DNA from 4 places in the Streptomyces sp. NBC_00353 genome. Region 1 is predicted to be linked to each of the others. Evidence: riboswitches for the same ligand, from Rfam matches in the RefSeq annotation. Region 1 holds a riboswitch; each other region holds the start of a gene.

Region 1 (3,649 bases):
CGGCCGACCCGGGCCAATGGGGCTACGCCACCCTGGCCCTGGGTTCGGCGCTCGCGCTCTTCATGTATCCGCACTCGATCACGGCGACGCTCTCCAGCCGCAGCCGTGACGTGATCCGGCGCAACACCACCATCCTGCCGCTGTACTCGCTGATGCTGGGCCTGCTGGCACTGCTCGGCTTCATGGCGATCGCCGCCGGGGTCAAGGTGCAGAACGGGCAGCTGGCGATCCCGCAGCTGTTCGAGAACATGTTCCCCGACTGGTTCGCCGGGGTGGCGTTCGCCGCGATCGGTATCGGCGCGCTGGTGCCCGCCGCGATCATGTCGATCGCAGCCGCCAACCTCTTCACCCGGAACATCTACAAGGACTTCCTGAAGCCCGACGCGACCCCGGCCCAGGAGACGAAGGTCTCCAAGCTGGTGTCGCTGCTGGTGAAGGTCGGTGCGCTCGCCTTCGTCCTCACGATGGACAAGACGGTCGCGATCAACTTCCAGCTGCTGGGCGGGATCTGGATCCTGCAGACGTTCCCGGCGCTGGTCGGCGGCCTGTTCACCCGGTGGTTCCACCGCTGGGCGCTGCTCGCCGGCTGGGCGGTCGGCATGGTCTACGGCACGCTCGCCGCGTACGGGGTGGCGAGCCCGACCCAGGCGCACTTCGGCGGCTCCTCGAAGGAGATCCCGGGGATCGGCGAGATCGGCTACATCGGCCTGACGGCGTTCGTACTGAACGTGGTGGTGACGGTGGTGCTGACGTTCGTCCTGAACGCGGTGAAGGCCCCGGCCGGAATCGACGAGACGTCACCGTCCGACTACACGGCGGACGCGGGCGACCCGGGCGTGAAGGTCGAACTCCCGTTGGCCAGGCCTGAGCCGGCCGGCTCCCCCGACGCGAGCCCGTCGACCAAGTAGGGTCTTTCGTTTGGATCAGGCCGGATCAGGGAGCGGGGTCCGGTGCGTGCAGCTGCAGGGCGGAGGAAGGAGCCCACGCGGAGCGAATGGGGTCTCCCCTGCTCGAGCGAAGCCGAGAGCTTGGGGAAAACCGACGACAACGCGGCAGATGTGCGTGCCAGACCCCGCGAGCCCCCCAGCCTGATCCAAGCGAGAGGCCCTAAGCCTGCACGCCAGTGATACATGTGGCCCGCCCGACGACGGAGGACAAATCCGTGGCCGGGCGGGCCACACCGGTTTCGGTCAGGAGCGGCACCCCTGGTGCCCCTGGGCGCGCACCCCGCGCCCCGCGCCCCGTACGGCAGACTTCCGCCATGGACATATCGATCAGGGCCGTCGACCCCAGCGAACACCACCTTCTCGGCGAGATCACCGCATTCGCGTACCTCGACGACGGCCTGCTCGACCTCGGTGCCGACGACCCGTATCTCGAACGACTCCGCGACGTGCCGCGCCGCGCCGCCGAGGCCGACGTGCTCGTCGCGGTCGGTGCCGACGGCCGGGTACTGGGCGGCGTGACATACGCACCGCCCGGCAACCCGTGGGCCGACATCGCCGGCCCCGACGAGGCCGAATTCCGGATGCTCGCCGTCGCGCCGGAGGCGCGTGGCCTCGGGGCGGGTGAGGCGCTCGTACGGGCCTGTATCGACCGCGCACGGGGTACGGACGGCGTCGCGCGGCTCGTCCTGTCGACGCAGCCGGCCATGCTCGGGGCGCACCGCATCTACCGTCGACTGGGCTTCGCACGGACTCCGGAGCGCGACTGGTATCCCATTCCAGGCCTCCAGCTGCTCACCTACAGCCTCACCCTGTGAACCGCGTACGACACAACATGTGGGGGCTGTCTCATCGGGCGGCCCCCACATGTATGCTCGTGCTCGCTGTCGCCGCAGGGAAATCCGGTGTGAATCCGGAACTGTCCCGCAACGGTGTGATCGGTGTACTTTTGCGCACCCTGTAAGTCCGAGGACCTGCCGACAGCGCGTCCGGCTCGACCGATCCGGACGCCCAGACGTCCGGGCCTCGCGGATGGGCCGGTGGACGCCGCACGGAGTGCTGCCCTCTTTTCCGGGCCCGCCTCTGCCCGGCTGCCCCGCTCCCCGCCCGGCCCCGAGCCGAGCGAGGGAGAGCACCACATGACCATCGCGCCAGCCGATCCGGCTTCAGTCGCCGAGTCCACGGGAACCGCGAACGACGGACCCGGGACCGCACTGCTGCGGACCCTGACCGACCTCACCGTCGATCTGCCCGACACCGACCCCGGTCGCGTCGCCGCAGCCGCGCTGCGCGGGCGCAACGCCCGGTCGGACGAAGCAGAGTTGCGTTCGCTGGCCACCGAGGCCGCCGCAGGTCTGATCTCCGAGGACCCCGCGTACTCCCGGCTCGCCGCCCGCCTCCTCACCCGCACCATCGCGGACGAGGCGGCCGGTCAGGGCGCGGTGTCCTTCTCCGCCTCGGTCTCCGTCGGCCACCGCGAAGGTCTGATCGCGGACCGCACGGCCGCGTTCGTGGCGCTCCACGCGGCCCGGCTCGACGCGCTGGTCGAGCAGTCGCTCGCCGACGGCGCCGACGACCGGTTCGGCTACTTCGGGCTGCGGACGCTGCACAGCCGCTATCTGCTGCGCCACCCGCACACCCGTCAGGTCATCGAGACGCCACAGCACTTCATGCTGCGGGTCGCGGCCGGTCTCGCCGAGGACGACTCGGCGCGCGCAGTGGACGAGGTCGCCTCGCTGTACGGCCTGATGAGCCGTCTCGACTACCTCCCGTCCTCCCCCACACTCTTCAACTCCGGCACCCGGCACCCGCAGATGTCCTCCTGCTATCTGCTGGACTCGCCGCTGGACGAGCTCGACTCGATCTACGACCGCTACCACCAGGTGGCACGGCTCTCCAAGCACGCGGGCGGCATCGGCCTCTCGTACTCCCGGATCCGCGCCCGCGGTTCGCTGATCCGCGGCACCAACGGGCACTCCAACGGCATCGTGCCGTTCCTGAAGACACTCGACGCCTCGGTCGCCGCGGTGAACCAGGGCGGCCGCCGCAAGGGCGCCGCCGCCGTCTACCTGGAGACGTGGCACGCGGACATCGAGGAGTTCCTGGAGCTGCGCGACAACACCGGTGAGGACCAGCGGCGTACGCACAACCTCAACCTGGCGCACTGGATCCCGGACGAGTTCATGCGCCGGGTCGACACGGACGGCGACTGGTCGCTGTTCTCGCCCGCTGACGTGCCCGAGCTGGTCGACCTGTGGGGCGACGAGTTCGACGCCGCGTACCGGGCCGCCGAGGCCAAGGGCCTGGCCCGCAAGTCGATGCCGGCGCGTGAGCTGTACGGCCGGATGATGCGGACCCTCGCGCAGACCGGCCAGGGCTGGATGACCTTCAAGGACGCCTCCAACCGGACCGCGAACCAGACCGCCGAGCCGGGCCGCGTCGTCCACTCGTCGAACCTGTGCACCGAGATCCTCGAAGTCACCGACGACGGCGAGACGGCCGTCTGCAACCTCGGTTCGGTCAATCTCGGGGCGTTCGTGGCCGACGGTGGGATCGACTGGGAGCGGCTGGACTCCACCGTCCGTACCGCCGTGACGTTCCTCGACCGGGTCGTCGACATCAACTTCTACCCGACCGAGCAGGCCGGCCGGTCCAACGCTCGCTGGCGCCCGGTGGGTCTGGGCGCGATGGGGCTCCAGGACGTC
Region 2 (3,649 bases), 2.9 Mb from region 1:
CCCGATCGCCCACAGCCACCAGGCCCCGGCGGGCAGGGCGTTGCTGCGGGTCGCCTCGGGGGCGCGCAGGGCACGGCCCGGCCGGGCAGGGCCGGCGGAGACGGTCATCCGCGGCGGCGGCGGGCCTGCACCACTGCGGCGACGCCGAGCAGAAGGACGGCGGCGACACCGGCGAGCACCCCGGCGGACGGACCGCCGCGGCCGCTCCCCGGGTGGGCCGAGGCGGACGGGCTCGCGGGTGCCTGCGACGTACCGTCGGCGTGCCCGGTGCCGGAGACCTGCTCACCGCAGCCCGAGGCCGGATAGCCGGAGATCGCGCAGAGCAGTGCCTCGCTGCTGTAGCGCAGCGGCTTGGCCACGGAGGCGAGGGCCTCCGCGGCGCTCGCGTCCTCGGCGACCTGCGCGCATGCGGTACGCGGCGCGGGCGGCGTCTCCCCGTCCGGGGCGTCCGCCGCCGTGCCGGGGTCGATGACGAGCGCGATCCGCTTGGTGCCGTCCTTGGCGGGGGTGTCCGCACAGATCACCGCGAAGTCGGGGGCGCGGCGCGGTTTCGCCGAGTCCTGGGAGTCCTCGCTCACCGAGAACCGGAAGCCCTGCACCGCACCGTCGTCGGGCCGGACCAGCGACGGGCCCTGGGTGGCGTACGCCCAGCCCGTCCCCTTGCCCTCCCAGAACGACCAGTAGCGGTAGCCGGCCGCGTGGGCGGTGCCCGCACCGAGCACGGTCAGGACGGCGCCGAGAACGAGCAGCAGGGCGCCCGCCGTCGGCCACCCGGATCGATTGCCCGCCCGGTTCACAGCTGCGGGGTCTTCCGGCGGCTGCTGATGAGGAAGCCGACGCCGGCACCGGCGGCGAGACCGATACCGACGAGCCACCACACCCCGAGACCGGCGTCGTCGCTGGTGCCGTCCTGCGCCGCGTAGTCGCTGGTGGCCGGCGAGGGTGTGTGGGCGGCGGCCGGCTTCGGTCCGGTCGCGTTCAGCCGCTCGACCAGGTCGACGCCGCCGAAGTCGCGGGCATCGGCGCCGGTCGTGTGCGCGGCCACGACCAACTGGGCGTAGGCGGCCGGGCCGTTCTCGGCCGCCCAGGGCGCGGCGTTCTTCTTCAGCCAGCCGAGCGCGCCGGCCGCCTTGTCCTGGTGGCCCGTGGCGGCCAGGGCGACGACCGCGTCCGCGGTGTTGCCGAAATCGGGCTGCTCGGTGGTGTCGGTGGCGCCCGGCATCGGGGGCTGGTTCAGGTGGCCGGTCTTCGCGAGGGCGCCCGCGAGATAGTGGGCACCGTTCTGGGCGGCCTGCTCGGGCTTGACGACGGCACCCTTGTGGCAGGTGGGCGCCTTGTCCTCGGACGCGGAATTGTTCCAGGCGGCCAGCCCCTTGCCCATCGAACCGAGCACTCCGGCCGCGGTGGCGTCCGCGTTGGCGGCGAGCTTGCCGGCCTTGTCGGGCTGGTACGCGAACGCGCCGCCGTCCTTGCCGCCGCACGGGATGGCCAGTTCGAGCAACGCGTCGTACGGCGTCCTGCCGCCCTTGGTCGTCACATCGCCGAGCCGCTGGCCCCGCTTGGCCAGGGCGCCGATCACGATCGAGGTGGAGTTGGCGTCGCTGGGCGAGCCCGGGTTGTAACCCCAGCCGCCGTCCTCGTTCTGAACGGACTTCAGCCAGTCGACCCCGTTGTCGACGGCATCGCCGTGCCCGCCGACCTCGGCCAGCGCCTGGACCGCGGCGGCGGTGGCATTGGTGTCCGTCATGGTCTTCGCGTCGCACGGCTTGCCGGCATCTGCGCGGTACGAGGCGTAGGCGCCGCTGTCGCACTGCTGGGCGACCAGCCAGTCGACGGACGCGGCGGCGGGCGTGACCCCTTCGAGCCGCTGGGCGATGAAGGCCAGCGACTGCCTCCAGACCCCGTCGTACGTCGGGTCCTTGGTGCCGTACAGCCCGGACGGCAGTGCGACGGACGGGGTGGGCGACGGAGACGGCGCCGCCACCGCGGCCGGGGCAGCGGCCGCACAGAGCACGGTGGCGGTGGCGGCGAGCGTTGCTGCGGTGCGGCGAACGGTCATGGTGGGCTGGGCCTCTCCTGCGGTGGGAACCGGGCACAGGCACACTCAGGCACCAGGCTCCGGCCCCGTATGCCTCGACGGTGCCGGTCACCGGGGTTCCGGTGACGCGAGCCGGTCACGACCGCGGACAGGGCATTCCGACTTACCGCTGTGTCAGCGGCTCACGGTTGCGTGGTCAGCGCCGGATTCGCACCGGCTTCCCCCTGAACGGGCATGATGACGACTCGCACACTCTACCGGGGCGTAGCCCGCCCCTTCGGGCGGAGGGGCGCCCGGAACAGCGACGTACGTCACCCGTGGGGCCGGGGCGGGACGGAGCGGTGGGAGAGGAGGTCAGCCCCTGATGACCGCCAGTGCCTCGTCGCGAACCCTGGCCATGGTGGCCTCGTCCCGGGCTTCGACGTTCAGGCGGAGGAGCGGCTCGGTGTTGGAGGGGCGGACATTGAACCACCAGTCCGCTGCCGTGACGGTCAGGCCGTCGAGTTCGTCGAGGGTGACTCCCTCACGGCCGGCGTAGGCAGCGGTGACCGCGGTGAGGCGGTCGGCCCGGTCGGCGACCGTGGAGTTGATCTCGCCGGAAGCGGCATAGCGGTCGTACCCCGCGACCAGTGCGGACAGGGGACCGTCCTGCCCGCCGAGCGCCGCCAGCACATGCAGGGCAGCGAGCATCCCGGTGTCGGCGTTCCAGAAGTCCTGGAAGTAGTAGTGCGCGGAGTGCTCGCCCCCGAAGATCGCCCCGGACCGGGCCATCTCCGCCTTGATGAAGGAGTGCCCGACGCGCGTACGCACCGGGGTGCCGCCGTGCTCACGGACCACCTCCGGCACCGACCACGAGGTGATCAGATTGTGGATGACCACGCCCGAGCCGCCGTGGCGGGCCAGCTCCCGGGCCGCCACCAGCGCGGTGATCGCCGACGGCGAGACCGGATCGCCGTGCTCGTCGACGACGAAACAGCGGTCCGCGTCTCCGTCGAACGCGATACCGAGGTCGGCGCCCTCGTCACGCACCCGCTTCTGCAGGTCGACGATGTTGGCCGGATCGAGCGGGTTCGCCTCGTGGTGGGGGAACGTCCCGTCCAGCTCGAAGTACATCGGGACCAGATCCAGCGGGAGGCCCGCGAAGACCGTCGGCACGGTGTGCCCGCCCATTCCGTTGCCCGCGTCCACCACCACCTTCAGCGGCCGGATCGACGTCACGTCCACCAGAGAGAGCAGGTGGGCGGCGTAGTCCTGCAGGGTCTCCCGTTCACCGACCGCGCCCGGCGTCGCGACCGGCTCCGGGGCGCCCGACTCCTGCCATGCCTCCACCAGCTCCCGGATCCGGGACAGGCCGGTGTCCTGGCCCACCGGGGCCGCGCCCGCACGGCACATCTTGATGCCGTTGTACCGGGCCGGGTTGTGCGAGGCCGTGAACATCGCTCCCGGCAGGTCCAGCGCCCCCGACGCGTAGTACAGCTGATCCGTCGAGCACAGCCCGATCAGTGTCACCGCTGCGCCACGGTTCGACGCACCCCGCGCGAAGGCGGCCGCGAGCCCGGGCGACGAGGGCCGCATGTCATGCCCGATCACGATCGCCTCCGCGCCCACGAC
Region 3 (3,649 bases), 3.5 Mb from region 1:
CTCATGGGGGAATCCTGTCAGCGGGGCGGGCGCGGCAGGAGACCGTCGGGTGACCGACATCTCTTTGTCGGATTTTCCGGCGGATTCGCCCTCGGAATCGGCGGTCCACCGGACGGGGCGAGGGCGGCGAATTCCGGCCACCGCACGCCCTGCGGTGGCCTCCGACTGCCGCGTGGCGGTCGAAACGATCAACGCCACTCCGCTTCGAGTCACCACAGAGCCCCGTCCAGTTCATCTTCCGTTCACCCAGGTTGCCTACGGTCCACGAGCCAATGACGTCGAGCGATTGCCTGGGTAAATGGAACACATCACGCTGCTCCTCGCGATTGTGATCGTGACAGCTCTAGTGTTCGATTTCACGAACGGTTTCCATGACACCGCCAACGCGATGGCCACCACCATCTCGACCGGCGCTCTCAAACCCAAGACAGCGGTGGCCATGTCCGCCGCTCTCAACCTGGTCGGCGCGTTCCTGTCGATCGAGGTCGCCAAAACGATCTCCGGCGGGATCATCAACGAGAACGGGCTGCGGACAGAAGTCATCTTCGCGGCCCTCGTCGGCGCCATTCTGTGGAATCTGCTGACCTGGCTGGTCGGCCTGCCGTCCAGTTCCTCCCACGCCCTCTTCGGCGGACTCATCGGCGCCGCGGTGATGTCGGCGGGCTGGTCCTCGGTCGACGGCGGCACCGTCGTCACCAAGGTGCTGCTCCCCGCGGTCGCCGCCCCGGTCGTCGCCGGTCTCGCCGCACTGCTGGCGACCAGGCTGACGTACCGGATCGGCGGCAAGGTCCGTAACGACGCCCAGGAGAAGGCCACCGCCAAGGGCTACCGCGCCGGCCAGATCGCCTCGGCCGGACTGGTCTCGCTCGCCCACGGCACCAACGACGCGCAGAAGACCATGGGCATCATCACCCTGGCCCTGGTCACCGGCGGCGTTCTCTCCCCCGGCTCCAACCCGCCGGTCTGGGTCATCGTCTCCGCCGGTATGGCCATCGCGCTCGGCACCTACCTCGGCGGCTGGCGCATCATCCGCACCATGGGCAGTGGCCTCACCGAACTCAAGCCGCCGCAGGGCTTCGCCGCCCAGACCAGCGCGGCCACGGTCATCCTGGCCTCCTCGCACCTCGGCTTCTCCCTCTCCACCACCCAGTCGTGCTCCGGCGCCGTGATGGGTGCGGGACTGGGCCGCCGGGGCGGTGTGGTCCGCTGGTCCACCGCGACCCGGATGTTCGTCGCCTGGGGTCTGACCCTGCCGGCCGCCGGTCTGGTCGGTGCGGGCGCGGAATTCCTCACCAAGCAGGGCACCTGGGGTGTCGTCGTCGTCGCCATGCTGCTGATCGGCGGGTCCGCCGCCATCTGGCTGCTGTCCCGCCGCAAGCCGGTCGGTCACGACGATGTCGCTCCCGACGCCGAACCGGCGGGTGTCATCACCACCGCCATGGCGGCCGTCACCCCGCCGCCCACCGGGGCCGCGGCTGCGGCCACGACGGCGGACGCGACCGCAGCCACGGACGCGGACACGGACCTCAAGACCACCATCCCGGCCCCGGCCGGAACCGTCGCCGATCCGGCGCGGCCCGCCACGGTGTAAGGACAGATCACCATGAACATCGACTGGGCAGCTCTCGGTTCCGTCTTCGGCGTCTCCCTCGTCGTCACCGTGGCGCTGGTGGGCCTCTTCACCCTGGGCATCGTCGGCCTCTCCAAGCAGCCGGAACCGGCGGCGCAGGGCGGCTCCACCTCAGGCTCCCTGGTACTCGCCCGCACCGGCGCGTACCTCTGCTTCGGGCTCTGCGCGGCCGCGGTCGCGTACGGGATCTATCTGATCGTCGCCTGAGCACCAACCCGCACTCCGTCATCGGGGTCTCATCGGGCCGGACACACCTCGCGTGTGTCCGGCCCGATGTGCGTCTGCGCACACTGCGCCGCCGCAGGTCAAGGCCAGGTTGACGGGCATTCGCGGAGCGTGGTGGACTGCCGGAGCCATTTACGGCGACAGCAGAGGAAGCCGGTGCGAATCCGGCGCGGTCCCGCCACTGTCACCGGGGAGCAGTCCCCCACACCGGAAGTCACGGCTCGCGCAGGCGGGTTGGAAGGCCGGGGGAACTGCGGATCCGGGAGCCAGGAGACTCTCGCCGCCGGTCACGTCGAACCAGGGCGCGGACCCTGAGTGAGGACATATCGCCATGCCCGGCTGCCGTGCGTCGTCGTCCGTTTCTGTGCCGCTCCCACCAGGAGCCGGCTGTACGAAGGTCCTTCGAGGCGCAACGGCCGGCTGAGCCGTGCGAGCCGACCGCATCTTCGCGTACGGCGCCACGGCCGGTCTGATCGGCGATCTGCTGCTCGGTGATCCCCGCCGGCGGCATCCGGTCGCCGCGTTCGGACGGGCCGCCGCAGCCGTCGAGCGCCGCCTGTGGCGCGACCACCGCGGGTGGGGCGCACTGCACACCCTGGTCTGCGCCGGAGGGGCCGCGGGCGGAGCCGCACTGGCCGCCCGTGCCGTACGCCGTCATCCCGCCGCATCCGTCGCCCTCACCGCGGCCGCCACCTGGTCGGTCGTCGGCGGCACCTCGCTGGGGCGCGAGGCCCGCGCCATCGGCGGCGCGCTGGCCGCCGGTGACATCGCACTGGCCCGTGAGCGGCTCCCCCATCTGTGCGGCCGCGACCCGCACTCCCTCGACGGGCCGCAGATCGCCCGCGCCGTGGTGGAGTCCGTCGCCGAGAACACCTCCGACGCGGTGGTCGGCGCGCTGGTGTGGGGCGCGCTGGGCGGCGTGCCCGGACTCGTCGCCTTCCGGGCCGTCAACACCCTCGACGCCATGGTCGGGCACAAATCACCCCGCCATCTGCGCTACGGCTGGGCCTCGGCCCGGCTGGACGACGTCGTCGGCTGGCCCGGTGCCCGTCTCACGGCCGCGCTCGCCGTGGTTGCCGGGGGGCAGCCACGTCGGGCGGTACGCGCCTGGCGGGCCGACGCCGGCAAGCACCCGAGCCCCAACGCGGGGCCGGTGGAGGCCTCGTTCGCGGGCGCGCTCGGCGTACGGCTCGGCGGGACCCTGGCGTACGGCGGCCGTGTCGAGCACCGGCCGGTGCTGAACGGCACGGCCGGCCGTGCGGTGGAGACCGAGGACATCGAGCGCGCGGTGCGGCTGTCGCGCCGGGTGGGGGTGCTGGCCCTCGGCGTGTGCGCGGCGGGCCGGCTGATCGCGGGGAGGCGGTCGTCCACGGGGCGGCGCCCGGCCGCGGGACGGAGCGGAAAATGAGCGGCGGACTGCTTGTCGCCGGAACCACGTCGGACGCGGGCAAGAGCGTCGTCACGGCAGGCATCTGCCGCTGGCTGGTGCGCCAGGGGGTGAAGGTCGCGCCGTTCAAGGCGCAGAACATGTCGCTGAACTCGTTCGTCACCCGCGAGGGCGCGGAGATCGGACGTGCGCAGGCGATGCAGGCCCAGGCAGCCCGGGTGGAGCCGACCGCGCTGATGAACCCGGTACTGCTCAAGCCCGGCAGCGACCGCTCCAGCCAGGTCGTCCTGATGGGCAGGCCGGTGGGCGAGATGAGTGCACGCGGCTACCACGGGGGACGGCAGGAGTCGCTGCTCTCCACGGTCGTGGACTGTCTGGAACAGCTTCGGGGCACGTACGACGCGGTG
Region 4 (3,649 bases), 2.1 Mb from region 1:
AGTCAAGGCGTTGCTCCCGTTTCAAGGGGGTGCGGTGATGCCCGCTTCCCGATGGAACAACGCTAACACCATTTGCGTAGCGTCGCTACCACCACCGCGTAGCAACGTTACGAGCGCCGCTACCCACTTTTCGATCGGTCAAAATTCCGATGCGTCGAGGCTTGCCGCCGTGATAGTCCGGCGAGTCATGGAATCTCTTGTGACAACGCGGCTCGTGCTCCACCCACTGACCCCCGCGGAGGCGGAGTGCGTAGTGCAAGGCCGTCCCGGGCCGGACGCCCTCTGGGCACCTGACTACCCCAACGACGGCGACCGGGCCGGCGCGAGGCACTTCCTGGAGCACTGCGCGGATACCGGCAATCCTCAGCCGTTCGGCGCGTACGAGATCCGCCTCCGCGAGAACGGGCACGCCATCGGCGGAGTCGGTTTCCACGGTGTCCCGGACGACCGGGGGCAGGTCACGATCGGCTACGGCCTGATACCGGCAATGCGCGGAAAGGGGTACGCCTCCGAGGCCCTGCGTGCACTGCTGGAGATTGCCCGTGCCGCGGGTGTCGCGTCGGTCAGGGGCGACGCCGACCTCGACAACACCGCGTCCCAGCACGTCATGGCAGCGGCGGGCATGCACTTCGTCGGGGAGGACGACCTGCTGAGGCATTACCGGATCGACTGGACGGCCGGACCGGCGGCCGAACCCGGGGGCGGAGCGACTGCGACGAACGGAGCCGCCGGGTCCGAACCTTCTCCCGAGGTCTCCGCTCGACGTCCGTCATGACGCCGGGCACCCGGGCGGCTCTGCCCCGACCACGACTGAACCCGCCAGGCGTCTCCTGGCGGGTTCGGTCGTAGCGGATTTTCGGCCGGTCAGCCGGCAGCGGTGGCCGTGCGGGATGCCGTGCCGCCACCCGCCGGGACCGTGTCCGGTCCCGGCACCAGCAGCCGTTCGGTCAGGTAGCCGAAAAACAGACCGAAAGTGGTCCAGAGCGTGGCCTGAACGGCGAGGGTGGCGAGGCGGAACTCCCACAGCAGACCAGCCGGGAAGTCCTTGCCGACCTCGTTGAACGAGGGCAGGAAAGCGTAGGCGAGACCGATGACGAGGACGTAGCCGGCGGATGCGGCGATCGTCGCGTTCCAGTTGCCCAGGCGAGGAGCCAGCCGCTTGCCGAGGATGACGGCCGCAACGGCGAGCAGCACGCTGAGAGCGACCATGAGGAAGAACAGGGCGGTGCGTTGGCCGATCGTGTCGGGGTTGCCGACGGCCGGCGGGTTGGCCGGGTATTTGAGGAACGGCACGACATACACGGTCAGCAGGGCGCCGAACGCGATCAGTGCAGACGTGGCCCGCGGGCCGAACCTGCCGATGCGGCCGAGGGCGTAGCAGAAGACGAGCGCGGCGATGCCGCCGATGGCCACGCCGAAGACGAGGACACCGGTGGCGAGGCCGGCCGTGGACTGCATCGTGCGGCTGACGAGTTCCTCGCCGCCGCCGTGGTCGTGGCTGTGTGCCTCTTCGAGGGCGATCGCCGCGTCGACCCGCGACTCTCCGAGGAAGTAGGCGACGGCAAGTGCGAGCGCGCCCGCGACGAGGCCGGCCAGCATGCCGCGGACCAGCAGGGCTCTGACGGATATGGAGTTCATGAGGGGTTCCCCTGGCTTGCGCGGCGTGTCAGTGGCAGGGGAAACCGAGCAGGTGGCGACCGTCATGTACCCACTCGTGGACACCCTCGCCGGAGATGACCGAAGTGGCGCCCTGCTCGGCGCCGACGAAGTACAGCAGGACGAGCATGAGAATGCCGAAGAAGACCGCCCATGGGGCGATGGCCTTCAGCGAGATGGGGGTGATGGCGGGTGATGCGACGGCGGCGGGGGCAGCAGTCTGTGCCATGGCAGAACCTCCTGGGGGAACACGCGTCCCGATCGTGGTGCCTGAGACGACAGCGCTGGGTCTGACTTCCCGTACGGATACGGGTTCACAGTGGCGCGACCGTGCCGGATTCTCACCGGACTTCCATCACACCGTCGTCATGTTCGTCGCGACCATACCGTCTGGGAGCACCCCGCCGCCATGGCACCATCTGCCCACCCCACAGCCCTGGATGCCATGGTGTGCTTACTGAAGAGGCCACAGTTCAGGGAGTTGACGCGGGTGTTGACGGTACGGGTGATGTTGATCTCACCGGCGCTCAACGCGGCGCTGCGCGAGGCCCGGTTCGACGGCGACGCCCCGCTCGACGCGTCCGGCGTCCGGCGGGCGCGTGCGGCCGCGGCCGCGGTGCCTGCTGCCGATCGCCGGGTGCACGGCCCGGACGAACGGTGCACCGGGACCGCCGAGGCATTGGGTCTGCGGTCCGATCCCGAACCTGCCCTTCGTGGCTGGGACTTGGGGCGCTGGAGCGGGCAACGGCTGGCGGAGGTGAGCCGGGACGAGCCGGGGGCGGTATCGGCCTGGCTGTCCAAGCCCTCGGCGGCCCCGCACGGCGGTGAGTCGCTGCTGGATCTGCATGCGCGGGTGGGCGGCTGGCTGGATTCGCTGCATCGGGAGGGCGCCGATGACGGCAGCGTGCTCGCCGTGGCCGAACCCGCGGTGGTGCGGGCCGCGGTCGTGCATGCGCTGGGCCTTCCGCCCCAGACATTCTGGCGGTTGGACGTCGCTCCGCTGACGCTGACCGAGCTCAGCGGCCGGTCCGGGCGGTGGAACCTGCGTTGCGGGCGGCCCCTGGGCACCGGAACCGACGAGACCACCGCACTGCACAGACAGTAGCCGGACGAGTCGTATCCGTGATGGATCACGGAATCACGTGCGCCGCTTTCGCCATGCGTCACGACGGACTTCACCTCCCCGCCCCGGACCGGAGAGCCGACGCCCGAGACCGGACTCCCCCACAGCGACCCACTCCCCTCAGTGACGGGCCCGACCGTGCACTCTTCCGCTCAAGCAATGCTGACAAATAGTACGTAAAATGGCCAAGGCGATCGAGCCCACCTCCTCTTCGGAAGGGCGACCGACCATGAGCGATCAAACGCAGCTGAGCCGGCCCGAGACCACCCGCCCGGCATCCGAGTCCACGCACGGAGCGGGACCGCATGGCGAAAACCGCCGAACGGAGCCCGGGGCACGGGGGCGTACCACGATCGCCGACGGCGTAGTGGCGAAGATCGCCGGGCTGGCGGCCCGGGGCGTGCCCGGGGTCCAGAGCATGGGCGGAGGATTCGTCCGCGGTATGGGGACCGTGCGGGATCGAGTGCCCGGAGCGGGAAGCCGGTCCGTCACCAGCGGTGTCAAGGTCGAGGTCGGCGAGGTTCAGACCGCTGTCGACCTGTCGATCATCGTCGAATACGGCTTCCCGATCGTCGAGCTCGCGGGCGATGTCCGGACCGAGGTGATCGCCGCCATCGAGCGGATGACCGGTCTGGAGGTCGTAGAGGTCAACATCACGGTGACCGACGTGAAGCTGCCCGACGAGGAAGAGGAGCAGCAGGCGCCGGAGAGGCGAGTCGCGTAGTGGTTCGCCGGACCGGATCGCGCCTGGTCGAAGGGGGTGCCCATCGGCCGTGTCGTCGGCCTGGAACCTCGGCTGTCTCCCGAGGCCCATCGGATGTTCGCCTGGTACAGGGCCACTGAGGCTGCCGCACATGACGGGGATGTGGC

The links. Region 1 has a riboswitch for cobalamin ahead of OHA88_RS18215 (ribonucleoside-diphosphate reductase subunit alpha). Riboswitches for the same ligand answer to the same signal wherever they lie in the genome.
Region 2: another riboswitch for cobalamin. It lies ahead of OHA88_RS31285 (prenyltransferase/squalene oxidase repeat-containing protein); the one in region 1 lies ahead of OHA88_RS18215 (ribonucleoside-diphosphate reductase subunit alpha).
Region 3: another riboswitch for cobalamin. It lies ahead of OHA88_RS34000 (cobalamin biosynthesis protein); the one in region 1 lies ahead of OHA88_RS18215 (ribonucleoside-diphosphate reductase subunit alpha).
Region 4: another riboswitch for cobalamin. It lies ahead of OHA88_RS09285 (CbtB domain-containing protein); the one in region 1 lies ahead of OHA88_RS18215 (ribonucleoside-diphosphate reductase subunit alpha).

What each region holds. Positions count from the first base shown of each region.
Region 1 covers NZ_CP107985.1:4,047,575-4,051,223, forward strand. The annotation lists gene mctP (monocarboxylate uptake permease MctP) at 1-908, shown strand, start outside; gene OHA88_RS18210 (GNAT family N-acetyltransferase) at 1,262-1,762, shown strand; cobalamin riboswitch at 1,816-1,940, shown strand; gene OHA88_RS18215 (ribonucleoside-diphosphate reductase subunit alpha) at 2,084-3,649, shown strand, end outside.
Region 2 covers NZ_CP107985.1:6,942,297-6,945,945, forward strand. The annotation lists gene OHA88_RS31275 (energy-coupling factor transporter transmembrane component T) at 1-108, opposite strand, end outside; gene OHA88_RS31280 (SCO2322 family protein) at 105-797, opposite strand; gene OHA88_RS31285 (prenyltransferase/squalene oxidase repeat-containing protein) at 794-2,059, opposite strand; cobalamin riboswitch at 2,124-2,308, opposite strand; gene OHA88_RS31290 (phosphomannomutase/phosphoglucomutase) at 2,393-3,649, opposite strand, start outside.
Region 3 covers NZ_CP107985.1:7,544,661-7,548,309, reverse strand. The annotation lists gene OHA88_RS34015 (class II aldolase/adducin family protein) at 1-5, opposite strand, end outside; gene OHA88_RS34010 (inorganic phosphate transporter) at 299-1,591, shown strand; gene OHA88_RS34005 (hypothetical protein) at 1,604-1,837, shown strand; cobalamin riboswitch at 2,002-2,132, shown strand; gene OHA88_RS34000 (cobalamin biosynthesis protein) at 2,283-3,263, shown strand; gene OHA88_RS33995 (cobyric acid synthase) at 3,260-3,649, shown strand, end outside.
Region 4 covers NZ_CP107985.1:1,948,130-1,951,778, forward strand. The annotation lists gene OHA88_RS09270 (SDR family oxidoreductase) at 1-6, opposite strand, end outside; gene OHA88_RS09275 (GNAT family N-acetyltransferase) at 200-775, shown strand; gene OHA88_RS09280 (CbtA family protein) at 865-1,638, opposite strand; gene OHA88_RS09285 (CbtB domain-containing protein) at 1,667-1,885, opposite strand; adenosylcobalamin (AdoCbl) riboswitch at 1,889-2,037, opposite strand; gene OHA88_RS09290 (histidine phosphatase family protein) at 2,165-2,761, shown strand; gene OHA88_RS09295 (Asp23/Gls24 family envelope stress response protein) at 3,009-3,503, shown strand.